DNA from 4 places in the Desulfobacula toluolica Tol2 genome. Region 4 is predicted to be linked to each of the others. Evidence: riboswitches for the same ligand, from Rfam matches in the RefSeq annotation. Region 4 holds a riboswitch; each other region holds the start of a gene.
What was found. A riboswitch is a leader RNA that binds a small molecule or an ion and turns the genes downstream of it on or off. The one in region 4 is predicted to bind cobalamin.

Region 1 (3,179 bases), 1.6 Mb from region 4:
TGTTTTGTGCCATTTTTTCCCCACTGATGTCCTGGGCATGCTCAAACCGGCCTGACCTGAAATTTTTTGTTGGCAGGGTGCCTGCTTCATTGATGACATTTACCAATACTGCCGTACCAAGTGCGGGAAGGCCTTGTCCTGTAACCGGATGTTTTCTGAGCATGTCCACCCATTTTTTATTGGCTGCTTTAAAGGCATCCGGATCTTTTATTTCAAGACGTCCTGCACCCTTATCATCCACGACAATGGCTTTGATTCTTTTTGCCCCCATAACCGCTCCCAAACCGCCTCTGCCGTGGGCACGTCCCGGTCTCCCGTTCATGTCGGCCTGCTGGATGCTTGCGCCCTTCAAACATTGTTCGCCTGCCTGGCCAATGCTTAAGACTCCAACTGATTTGCCATATTTTTGCCATAGATTTTCCATGACCTCATAATTGCCCTTGCCCGCAAGATGGCCTGCATCAAGGATTTCAACTTCATCCTTATTGATGACAATGATGCTGTAACCCTCTGTTTGGGGTTTGCCTTCCAGAACAAGGGCGGTGATCCCCAGTTTGGCCAGTTTCTGTGAAACAAGTCCGCCTGCGTTGCTCTCTTTGATGCCGCCTGTAAGAGGCGATTTGGCTCCTGCTGAAAGCCGTCCTGAATCTGCGGCAGGAGATCCGGACATAATGCCGGGTGCAAAGATTAATTTGTTTGCTTTTCCAAGCGGGTGACAGGTTGCAGGCACTTCATCCAGAATCATTTTGGATGTGAGCGCCCGGCCCCCAAGACCTGCATAAGCTTTGGGAACTTGTTCAAACCCAAAGGTTTTGTTTTGGGTGTTAACCCTTAATAATTTCCCCATTTTTTCCTCCTTGGCTGGTTGATAAAAAATGATGATTAATTGTTTTTTTTATGTTGACTTGGCGAGATTTTTTCCAGTTCAGCTTAAAAATTTGTCATATCCACAACAAGACCCTTTTGTTGTTCAATGAAGACCCCACTCTTTTATATGACATGGGCATTTTATCAAGTCCAGCAGAAATAAAGTAAATTATTTTTTTTGTAAAATATTGACTTCATCTGCCGTATTCTATAAAAAGTGTTCATATTTTGTTGGTTGCCTTGGCAAACGGAACACGGTGAAACTCCGTGACGGTCCCGCCGCTGTAACCGGAAACATCTGTTTTTTTTTGTAAAGGCCACTGTGAAAACGGGAAGGCTAAAAAAACAGGTTTAATGCCGGAAGTCAGAAGACGAGCCAGGTAAAAATCATTGTAGAATCTGATGGTAAAAGGTTTTGTAAGAACTCATCTCTTGCAAAGCTTTTTTTGGGTTTTACAGGAGATTTTATAGCGAGGAAACTATGACAACACAGCTTGAGCATGCCCGTCAGGGCACCATCACAAAACAGATGCAAATTATAGCCCGGACCGAAGGGCTGTCTGAATCCTTTATTTTAGATCATGTGGCAAAGGGTGAAATTGTTATCCCCTGTAATCCCAAGCGCCCCGGGCAAAAGGTTACCGGAATTGGAACCGGCCTGCGCACCAAGGTGAACGCTTCCATTGGAACCTCTTCAGATATCTGTGATGTTAATCTTGAGGTGGCAAAGGCAGAGGCTGCCCAGGAAGAAGGGGCTGACACCTTAATGGAATTGTCTGCCGCCGGGGATCTTGATAACGTAAGGCAAACGGTTCTGGCCAATACCGATCTTGCTGTGGGCAATGTGCCGTTGTACCAGGCATTTAAAGAAGCCATCCGCAAATACAAAAATCCGGCAAAATTAGATCCTGAATACCTGTTTGACCTGATTGAAAAGCAATTGGATGACGGCTTGAGCTTTATGGCCATTCATTGCGGGATCAACCAGTACACCATTGAACGCTTAAGAAAACAGGGATTTCGTTATGGCGGTCTGGCATCCAAGGGCGGAACCTATATGGTGGCCTGGATGGATATCAATAAAAAAGAGAACCCCTTGTATGAGCAGTTTGACCGTGTGTGTGCGTTGATGAAAAAATATGATGCCGTTCTTTCCTTAGGCAACGGGATCAGGGCCGGTGCCATCCATGACAGCCATGACCGTGCCCAGATGGCTGAAATGATCATCAACTGCGAACTGGCGGAAATCGGTCGGAATCAGGGCTGCCAGATGATGGTGGAAGGACCGGGCCATGTCCCCCTGGACGAAATTGAAGGCAATATCATGCTGGAAAAACGCATGTCCGGCAATGCGCCTTATTATGTTTTAGGCCCCATCCCCTGCGATACCGGCGCAGGATACGATCATATCACCGCCGCCATTGGTGCGGCAAGTTCCGCCCGGTTTGGCGCGGATCTGATCTGTTATATCACTCCTGCCGAACATCTTGCCCTGCCGGATGTCAATGACGTGAGAGAAGGCGTGAGGGCCACTCGGCTTGCAGCCCGTATCGGGGATATTTCCAAATACCCTGACCGGCGGGAAAATGAAAAACAGGCTGCCATGGCAAGACGGGACATGAGATGGAATGATCTGGAAAAATATCTGTTATTCCCTGAAATTGCCAGAAAAACCCGTGAGGAACGTGCGCCTGCCCAACAAGAAACCTGCACCATGTGCGGGGATTTTTGTGCCATGAAAAAAGGCATGGAAATATTTGAGAAGGATATTACAGACAAGAGGTAAGTATTATGAGCTTATTAGATCAGACTATTTTATCCATTGATGAAACACTTGATGAGGATGCATTTCATTCGGCAAAAGAACGGCTGGCAAATCAGGCCAAGCCGGTTGGAAGTCTTGGCATCATGGAAGATATCTCAGCAAGGCTTGCCGCAATAAAAGGCACCATTAATGTTAATCTTTCAAATAAACGGATCATTACCTGTGCGGGAGATCACGGGGTTACCCAGGAAGGGGTCAGTCTTTTCCCGGCTGACGTCACCCCCCAGATGGTCTATAATTTTGCCAATAACGGGGCATCGGTCAATGTCATTGGAAAACATGCGGGTGCTATTGTTAAAGCGGCTGATATAGGGGTAAATCATGATTTTGCACCGGACCTGCCCATCTTTCATAAAAAAGTCAGATACGGGACCGCCAATTTCACAAAAGAACCTGCCATGACACGGGCAGAGGCTATTTTGTCTATTGAAGCAGGCATTGAAATCGTAAATGAACTTGAGGCTCTGGAGCCGGTTGATCTGTTGGG
Region 2 (3,179 bases), 2.3 Mb from region 4:
AGAAATAGGTCATACCACAAGAAAAGGCTGCTCTTGAAAAATCCATGCCTATTTCATATGTTTTGCTTTCCTCCGGTTTAAGATCCGGATTTCCAGACCAGATGCCAAACCCCCAGGCGCTGTAATCATTAAACATGTAAAGCTGGTCTGCGGTTGGCATTCTGAATGCTTCGGCAAAATTGGCCCGTACACTTAACCCTGGTGCCAGTTTGTAGACTGCTCCTAAATTGCTGGACCAGTTGGTTTCATCAGTCTTTTGACCATCATCACTTTCGATTTCATATTTATCATAACGGCCCCCTGCCGATAGAATCAATTTGTTGTCCATCAGTTTGATTTTTGCCATGAGGAATGCCGCCGGGTTGTCATAAGTGTTTTCTTCACCGGCCATGGTATAGGTATTGCTGATGGCATAATTAGTCCAGTCAGCACCGGCTGTGATATGGGCGAAATCCCACTTAGCCGTCAGCTGTGCCTGCGCACCCTGTTGATCTGTATCTCTAAAGTAGGAATTATTGCTGCCATAATTTTCCGGATCAAAGGTTTCGTACTCATCTTTTCCATTAAAATAGCGCAGGTTCCATATCAAAAATCCATCAGCTGTTTGCCCATCATAAACCAAATCAAAGGTTTTGATGGCATGGTCCACATAATTGTCCAAATCATTATTGCTCAGATAGTCAGGATTTCCGATGCCATCACCTTCATACCCGGTATAGCTGAATCCAATCCGGTTTTCAGGCGCAAACGTCCAGCCGGTATTGAAACTAACTCTCTTTTTTGAATCAAATCCCGTGTTGTAATATTTGTCGCCATTGGCAGTGTCGTAATCATCCTGAGATGATTTTGAGGCATCAAATGAAAAGTCAAAAGCCTTGAACTGGCCGGAAGCTCCGGCTGAAGCCTGCTGATAGTCCCAGCTGCCTAAAGTTCCTTCCGCATAGAATGAAGGTTTGCCGGCCCCTTGTTTGGTAATAATATTGACAACCCCGCCCATGGCAGAAGCACCATACTGGACAGACCCAGGTCCACGGATGATTTCAATCCTCTCCACATTACCCAGCATTATTTTTGCCAGATTTCCGGTTCCGGCCCGTCGTCCGTTGATCAGAATAAGAACATGACTGGCCAGATCATTACCATGGGTTTCAGTCCTGAAACCACGGATTTCCACTGAAACAAGTGAATTGGGATATTCCCGGATCATAAACCCTTTTTTGGATAGCAAATCACCCAGATCCTGGGCAAAAGACTGCTGGATCTCTTCTTCTGTCACAATTGTAATATTGGTGGTGACATCCTCTTTTTTTTCTTCCACTCTTCCCGCAGTTACCACCATCGTGTCTAATATCGACGTCTTTTTTTCCGACTGTTCTATTTCTTCACTCCAGGCAGGCAGTGACCACATAAACAATAACACTGCAAACAACTTAACAAATCTATGCTTAAACATGAAAAAACCTCCTATAAACAAGTAAAATTGCCTGTCCGGAAAAACAAAAATCCCCGGACTGAATAATTATTCATTCCAGGGATTTCCCTTTTTTATCCTTAGATATTTGACAAGGGTCACTTCGTCCTCAAAGTTTATACCCTCTATGTTCAGGCAGGTCTTCTGACTAACGGATCAATCTTGCGCCACACCTTCCCAACCATTTGGTCAGTGGTATACTGCAGCGTTCGTCCCCGATTACAGCGGTGGGCCCGTCCACGATTTCAACGTGGTTCCCTATTGTGCTAAATGCTTTAAGCACCTGAACGGGAAAAAATATTAACTAATAACTTTGAAATGTCAAGTTAAAAACAAATTGTGTTTATTGGCCTCAATTTTTCACGCACGTTTTTAGCCTGATATTATTAACTTTCTATCAGAGAGAGCTTAATAAATTTTTAAACCTTGCCTGTCAGTTGCCTGTGTGACGGATTTCTGATGCTGAATCAATTTGTTGTTTTCATCAAAAAACATGATCAAAGAGAAACAAGCCCCATATCAGGTAAAAAATAAGAAGTCCTTGTTTAAGTGTATGTTTCATTTTATTCAAATATCGAGTGTTATAGTTCTTTGTTCAGAATTTTTTGGGTAAAACACATTCGGTATTACAATGGTATAACATCCAATGCATCTGATATATGGTCGCAAAATATTTTTGTAATGCCATCAATATAACCGATGCCGTGATCAACCACTGAGACCTGGATGTCGTTTCGTTCAAAGGTTTTCTGCCAGGAGTCTTCTTCGCAGGTAAGATCTTCCTTGAAGTGGACGCCTGCCACCAGCATTAAGGGGATGAGGCAGACTTTTTTATACCCGGCAGATTTTATTCTTTGAAGGGTATCGTCCATATCTGGAAAATATTCCACCACACCTATGAATATACGGTTGCCATAGTGTCGGCGAAGCACGGCTTCCATGGCAGGGTAGGCAGTCCATGCAGGGTGGTCCGTACCGTGGCCCACAAGGATGACGGCCTCATCTTTATCTTTTGGGAACATAGGCTCAAGGGCAAGAGCTGCTTTTTCATAGTCATTGTAAGAGGTCAGCAGGGGCAGGCCAATGGAGGAGCGGATATTTGCATGGCTTCTTTCCGTGACTAAGCGGTCGAATTCATGACCGCAGATCATGTGCAGTGATTGCATGACAACCCATTGGTGGCCCTGCTCGGCAAAAATTTGGGCCATTTCAATGGGATCTTTTAAATCAAGCTGTTTTTTGCGTTTCATGGTGCATTTTACCATTCTCGAGGAATAGGCCCAGTGAATTTTATGTTCCGGAAATGTGGCCTCAAACACCTGGCCCATTTTTTCATAGGTTGAAAATGCCCGTGCAGTGGTGCCGAATGCAGTTAAAATAATGGGAACATCTTTATTTGTATTTTTTTTACTGGTCATTGCTGTAATATCCTTTTTTTGTTTTTTGAAACTGCCGCCTGATGAACAAAATTATGATTTCACATTACCTGACAGTTCTGTTTTGTTTGCATTGCCTTTATCAAGGCAATGGCTTTTTGGGCGGACTTTTGCTGTTTTTTATACTTGGATGCTTTTAAAAAAGCCTTCTGCGACCGGGTAAGCTGGTGATCATTCATGGCGCAATACCCAAGCATTAGCCATACCTGGCCCGGGGTATCGTTTTTTGAGGCCGTCTTTTGTTCAAGCATTTTTTTTGCCAGCGTTTCATA
Region 3 (3,179 bases), 2.4 Mb from region 4:
TTGTTTGATCGTCCAGTGGTGATTGATGTGGCACAGGAGACAATCAAGGAGTACGGTATGGAAGACCGGGTGAAAACCATAAGCGGGGATTATTCTGTCGATCCGTTTGGAGAGGGGTATGATGCAATTATCGCCAGTTATACTTTGAATTTTTATAATGAAACTGAAAAACTGGCCCCAATTATGGAAAAGTGCTTTGCTGCATTAAATCCCGGTGGCAGCCTGATTGTTTTTTCAGATGGTTTGAGCGAGGAAAAAACCCAACCCACTGATATGGTTATCAGCTGGCTGCCTACTTCGTTGATGGGGCAGGACTTCTCTTTTGAAGAAGAGGTGTTGCCCCGGGCCATGCTTGCGGCCGGTTTTGACTCGGTTCGTACCAAAACATTGACCGACCAGTTTATTTCACCTCTTGGGGTGACGGAGTTTCATGTTGGGAGGAAACGTTAAAATGCAAAGGATGTTTGAAATAAGGTTATTTTATCTGGAGGATACAAACGGTGAAGTAATTGAAAAAGTAAATAGGAGGAATTGAGTAATCTGCCAAGTGGCCTTAATAAGTGTGAGGACGACTATGTGTTCTTGCTTTTGTCCGGTTTTAATTCTCAGTTGATGAAATAAGCCGATCATTATCTGAAATTGAGATAGATATATTCTCATTTGTGCTTGACTTTTATTTTATCGGTGATTATAAGCTTAAGTACTTTGTTCTGGTGCTTAAAAGCATAATAGGGAATTCCGTGAAAATCGGGAACGGGCCCGCCGCTGTAACCGGGGACGAATGCCGCAGAAAATCCACTGCCTGAATTATTTCAGGTGGGAAGGGGCGGTTGTAGGACGAACCGGAAGTCAGAAGACCTGCCTGAACAAAATGGTTTATTTCTCGTGGACAGAGAAAGCCATACTATGATTTTAAGGGATGAAAACGGATATCCTCAACCAATTTTATATTGGTTGAGGATTTTTTTTTGCATCAAGCTATGTGAAAGTTAGCGTTTTTTAAAATTTTATTATGGACTCAGGAGGCAAATAATACTTGAAGCCAAGAAACTAAAATTCAATATGGATACCTTGGCGCAAAGAAAACCTCGGGTTCTATTAAGCTTTGAATCCTGGGTTTCAACTAATCGGTTATGGCACTTGGGTTATGCCGATGCAGGCAGCACAAATGAAAAAGATATTACTGATACCATCTACTCAGACCAATAGTAAAGAAAAAAACCTGATTAACATTCCCCCATCCATTGGTACAGGGAGTATTGAAATTATTCATTTGAATTACGGTATTCGATTGGTCATTGCGGATTACAGCCTGAACCAGCCGACTATTTTGGAATGCGGAGTGTCTGGTACTTCTTTCGGATTCGGCTTCTGCCTTTCGGGGACTATAGAGTCACATCCGCCATATTTTAAGGAATCGTTTTTTGTAAAAAAGGGGCAAAGCGGTTTTTTTTCTTTCCCGGACACTCTTGGTTACACTGAAATAATCGGCCTTGAGCGAGTGATCAGAATATCGATTTTGATGGACCTGGATCAGATGTCAGCTTTTGTAATGGAATACCCGGATCAGTTTATGAGCGTATTGATAAACATAAGTGAAACCTCTTTTCGTTTTCCAGATATGATTTCTCAGCCCATGTGGGGCGCACTTGACAAGATACTGCATTGTCCTTATCACGGGTTGACCCGCAAATTTTTTATTGAAGGCAAAGTCATGGAGCTGATAGCCTACAAGATGGAACAGCTGGAAATAGAAAATTGGCAAAATCCTGAAGAATCTGTTTTAGCACCCAATGAAGCTGATTGCGTTTGTCATGCCGCCCGATTGTTAACTCATGATTTGGAAAATGCACCGGGTTTGATAGAACTTGCCCGTTCCGTGGGGATGTGCCGCAGCAAACTGCATCATTGTTTTTGTAAGTTCCATGGTATTTCCCCTTTTGAGTATCTGCGTAACCACCGCCTTGAGGCTGCCAGACGCCTTTTGAATGAAGGTAAAATGAACGTTACCGAAATCGCTTACAAGGTTGGCTACAGAAGCCTCAGTCATTTTTCCAAAGTATTTAAACAATATTTTGGCTGCCCGCCCGGAAAATGTTTGAAAAATGCTGTTTCCTTATCAAATAGACGATTGCGCTAAAAAAATAAACATGACCATTATCATATTCCCAAAATTTGTGTTCTATATCTTCAGGAATTAATTAAAATCCGCAGTACTAAGGAAATGCAATTATAGAGCCATGTTTTTAAAATAAGGAGAAAAGGACGGTTGGAGTAATTCTCTCGTGGATGAAAGAGGAGTTTATGCTTAGAGAAAACAATGTATTAAAATTATACGGTCTGTTTTTACTATTTTTTATTTTTTTTGTTACAGGCAATGCAATCGGAAGACAAAATGAAATTACAATAATTGATGCCATGGGGAGAGAGGTCACAATTAAACAGCCGGTTAATCGTATAGCCTTTAGTGGCACCTGTATTGCTGAAGCGCTCAGGTTAATCGGTGTTTGGAACAAAGTGGTTGGAAGAGGATATATGGTTATACCGGATAAACATTTATATCCGGATATCGAAAAGTTAACTGTTATTGCCATGGAACCTCCTGGCCCTTATAACATTAATTGCGAAAAGTTATTAGAACTTGATGTTGATCTTTTGATTACAATGAGTTTTTCATTTGAGGGGTTTAAAGGGATGAATGATAAAATAAAATCCCGTACCAAGGTGATTGCTTTAGACATGTTTCAACCGGATACGATAAAAAAAAATTTTGAAATTCTGGGTAAAATATTCAATGAAGAAAAGAAATCTATGGATTATCTTAACTGGTCTGAAAATGTGATGAACAAAATTGTTAATAAAACCTCCAAGCTTTCTTTGGCGCAAAGAAAAAAATATTTTTTTAAATGGAGTTTCGGCGGGTTTGATGAAATTAGGACTCTCTCCGATAAATTTTCGGGAATGACCAAAGTAAATGAAATTCTTGGCGGGATAAATATTGCAGCAGATTTAAACAGAGCCTGGGGAGGGATACTTGATCCTGAATGGCTGATTCAACAGGATCTTGATATCATCATATGTCAGGATACAATATTGAATGGTTATGGCATAGGCGTTGATAATAATGAGGTTATCAGGTCTTATAGAAAAAAAGTTATGGGGCTTTCCGTCCTTGCATC
Region 4 (3,179 bases):
TTCACACCGTCATTGGCTTTCTGGGGATTCTGGATGTCATAACTGCTTCCCAGAACAAAGGCAAGATTATCCGTAAGTTTAATATCATCTTCAATACCAAAGGAAACCATTTCCTGTTCATAGTTTTCCCATGGATCGCCTATGTCATCTTGTTCCTCATGAACGTCTTTTTTATAATGAAAAGAACAGCTTAAAGTGTTTTTAGGTATGTAGTCAACTCTGGCCACCAAAGAGCCTCCATAGCTGTGGTCGTCATAGGTGGAGTGCCAGCGGGCATTTGAATAGGTGTTGTCGCTATAGTCTTCCAGCGCATTATAATAGGTGTCGTAAAACACTCTTGTTTTAACGGATAATTGATCCGTCAACTCCGTGTTCCCGATAAAATAAATGGTTTCCTTGTCCCAGTCCGTAAACCGCCAGTATTTTACCCTTCTTGCCGATGTATCGGGATCTGCAGTGGGAGGAAGCCCTTTTTCCTTTTCAATGGTGTTGAATCCAATTGCATATTCATGGCCTTGTGCCGGGGTCCACCCTAATTTTGCAGCCACATTCCAGTCATCAAGATCCGAGTTCTCCCTTGTGTCTCCGTCTTCATACTGGTTTGCATCAAAATCATCCGACACATCCCATCCATTGGAATTTGTGAACCCTCCTCCCAGGGTAAAATAAAATTTATCCTGGCTTGATCCAATATTAAAATTTCCTTTTACATCACTGTTGTCAGTAACTTCAACCCCGTAGGAACCTTCTAATTTTTCCTGCGGTTTTTGGCTCACAATATTAATGACCCCGCCCATGGTATTAAACCCGTAGAGAACGGAACTGACCCCTTTGCTCAAATCAATCCTTGAAATATTATCCGTTGTAAGGTTACCTGCGTCCACATATCCGTCATTGGGAATGTATAAGGGGATACCGTCATAAAAAATAGGGACATACCGAGAACCAAATCCCCTGACATTAATAGAGCTTTCCGCTTTTCTCCCTCCGTTGGACAAGGTGACACCGGGCAAACCGGAAAGAGCTTGTGATATATTTTGTGAATTGGTCAGTTCAATTTGTTCCAAATCAACTGTTTCCACTGTACTTACCCTTGTAATGGTTTCAGCCTGTCCACTGACAACGACCTCACCAAGATCAAAAACATTTTTGTCCGCCCCAGCCGTATCCTCTGCCCATGCGCAATAAGGACTGAAGCATATTAACAATATTAACAAAACATAAAAATCCCCGAGCCTGCTCAAATTTTTCATTTTTTCTCCTTTAGGTTGATTTTTTTTACTCATGGATTCATTTTCTATCCATCCCATCTCTTTGACTGCACCAGCACCCAACAGGCTATCTGATATTGCAATCAATCCGTTTTTTTAAACGGTTTATTTTCCCTTAAAACAAACAAGTTACTTCATAATTACATTGTAGCCTCTTGTCAATGATATACTGTAATTATTCATCATCTTGCAGCAAAAAATAACCATTGGGTTGCAATTAAGAACTAAAAACAACATATAAACACTCATAAAAACCACACAAGTTGCCACACTGAAAATATGCTTGACTTTTCATTGCTTATTCTGTAGCACAAAGTAAATTTTATCTGGTGCCATCGGCTTAATAGGGAATTTCGTGTAATTCGGAAACGGGCCCGCCGCTGTAATCGGTGACAAATGCTGCAATATGCCACTGTTGATATAATGGGAAGGCGCGGCATGAGGATGATCCGCAAGTCAGAATACCTGCCTGGTAAAACATAGGAAAACCGTGTACGGCAATGCCGGTTTCCATTGGATCTATTGGATAAAAAAGGGATATCCCCGGATCGTAAACTATTTACGGTTCGGGGATTTTTTATTTTGGGCAAAGAAATGAAAAAATGGAAAAAAAATTAAAACGTCACACGTTGGATTCTTTTCCGGTAGAAAAAGGCAATTTTGAGACCTGCTGGAAACTACCCCACAAAATAGGCAAAGGAACCATAAAAGAGTTCAGGTTAAAAAGTGGTATCCAGGTATATGTCTGTAATTACAACAAATCCGACAGACTCAAAGCCAAACACTATGGAGACACCCCCAAATTCGGTTTCAGATTTTGTCTTTCAGGCACTACAAAATTAACTCTGCATTGTTTAAAACAAAGCCTGACCATAACCCATGGAGAAAGCGGATTTTTTTATTTCCCGAACCGGGATGGATTTTATGAAGATATGCCCGGGACTCCGATATATATGGTTGTAATATTGATATCTCCCTCTTATTGGGACACATTGATGGAAGATGAACTGCACGACATCCCCATAAAATTTAAAGCCCCTTTAACAGATAACAAGAACAGCGGCGATCCTTTTAATTGTACGGAAATCATCACCCCTTCCATGCACATGATACTGCAACAAATCATCCACTGCCCTTATGAAGGAGCAAGCCATCGCTTTTTTATCGAAGCCAAAGCAATGGAACTTATTGCTTGCAAACTAAACCAGATAAAACCTGCCTCCCACAAGCAAAAACCGACTCCACGCTTAAAAGCCAATGATATCGACAAAATACATTATGCAGGGCAATTATTGTCCAATAACCTTCAAACCCCTCCAAATATAATTGAACTGGCCAAGACCGTCGGTGTCTCCCGCACCAAGTTTTATAATGATTTCAATCAATTCTACGGCACTTCCCCTATAGAATACCTTCGTTTCAAACGCGCTGAAAAAGCCAGAACCCTTGTTAAAGACGAAAGCTTAAGTATGACTCAAATAGCTTATTCCCTTGGTTACTCAAGTTCCAGCCATTTTGCAAAGGCCTTCAGGGATTATTTTGGCATACCCCCCAGCCGATATCGTCAAAATGAACGATGGTGATAAAAAAATGAACGCAAGTGATAGCCATAAATATTTTTTTTATGCATATAGATATCTGCAAGATTGCTTTGAACCTGTTCGGTCCTGTGGCTTATGAACAAAAGTTCCATTGTGATCCATATTGACGGCATGCCCATGACACTGTTGATAATTTTAACCTGAACCCTAATCATACAATATCAAGGAGCAAGGAGTGACTATTCAAACAAAAAAATACCATACAATTTTTGTTCTCTTTTTCAGTGTTGTACTGCTGATCTTTCTCAATAAAGCAAATGCAAATGAAAGCAAAACACATGCTTTTGATGACATAACGGTTACAGCA

Region 1: it holds a riboswitch for cobalamin, as region 4 does, so the genes downstream of both, thiC (phosphomethylpyrimidine synthase ThiC) here and TOL2_RS23445 (helix-turn-helix domain-containing protein) in region 4, are expected to answer to the same signal.
Region 2: it holds a riboswitch for cobalamin, as region 4 does, so the genes downstream of both, TOL2_RS18300 (TonB-dependent receptor plug domain-containing protein) here and TOL2_RS23445 (helix-turn-helix domain-containing protein) in region 4, are expected to answer to the same signal.
Region 3: it holds a riboswitch for cobalamin, as region 4 does, so the genes downstream of both, TOL2_RS17585 (helix-turn-helix transcriptional regulator) here and TOL2_RS23445 (helix-turn-helix domain-containing protein) in region 4, are expected to answer to the same signal.

Annotation. Positions count from the first base shown of each region.
Region 1 is NC_018645.1:4,648,340-4,651,518, reverse strand. It holds gene TOL2_RS21130 (aldehyde ferredoxin oxidoreductase family protein) at 1-847, opposite strand, end outside; cobalamin riboswitch at 1,083-1,262, shown strand; gene thiC (phosphomethylpyrimidine synthase ThiC) at 1,349-2,653, shown strand; gene cobT (nicotinate-nucleotide--dimethylbenzimidazole phosphoribosyltransferase) at 2,659-3,179, shown strand, end outside.
Region 2 is NC_018645.1:4,014,804-4,017,982, reverse strand. It holds gene TOL2_RS18300 (TonB-dependent receptor plug domain-containing protein) at 1-1,453, opposite strand, end outside; cobalamin riboswitch at 1,589-1,773, opposite strand; gene TOL2_RS18295 (sirohydrochlorin cobaltochelatase) at 2,098-2,889, opposite strand; gene TOL2_RS18290 (tetratricopeptide repeat protein) at 2,949-3,179, opposite strand, start outside.
Region 3 is NC_018645.1:3,862,963-3,866,141, reverse strand. It holds gene TOL2_RS17590 (methyltransferase) at 1-450, shown strand, start outside; cobalamin riboswitch at 695-880, shown strand; gene TOL2_RS17585 (helix-turn-helix transcriptional regulator) at 1,169-2,140, shown strand; gene TOL2_RS17580 (ABC transporter substrate-binding protein) at 2,305-3,179, shown strand, end outside.
Region 4 is NC_018645.1:1,066,971-1,070,149, reverse strand. It holds gene TOL2_RS05010 (TonB-dependent receptor plug domain-containing protein) at 1-1,253, opposite strand, end outside; cobalamin riboswitch at 1,582-1,758, shown strand; gene TOL2_RS23445 (helix-turn-helix domain-containing protein) at 1,874-2,854, shown strand; gene TOL2_RS04995 (TonB-dependent receptor) at 3,048-3,179, shown strand, end outside.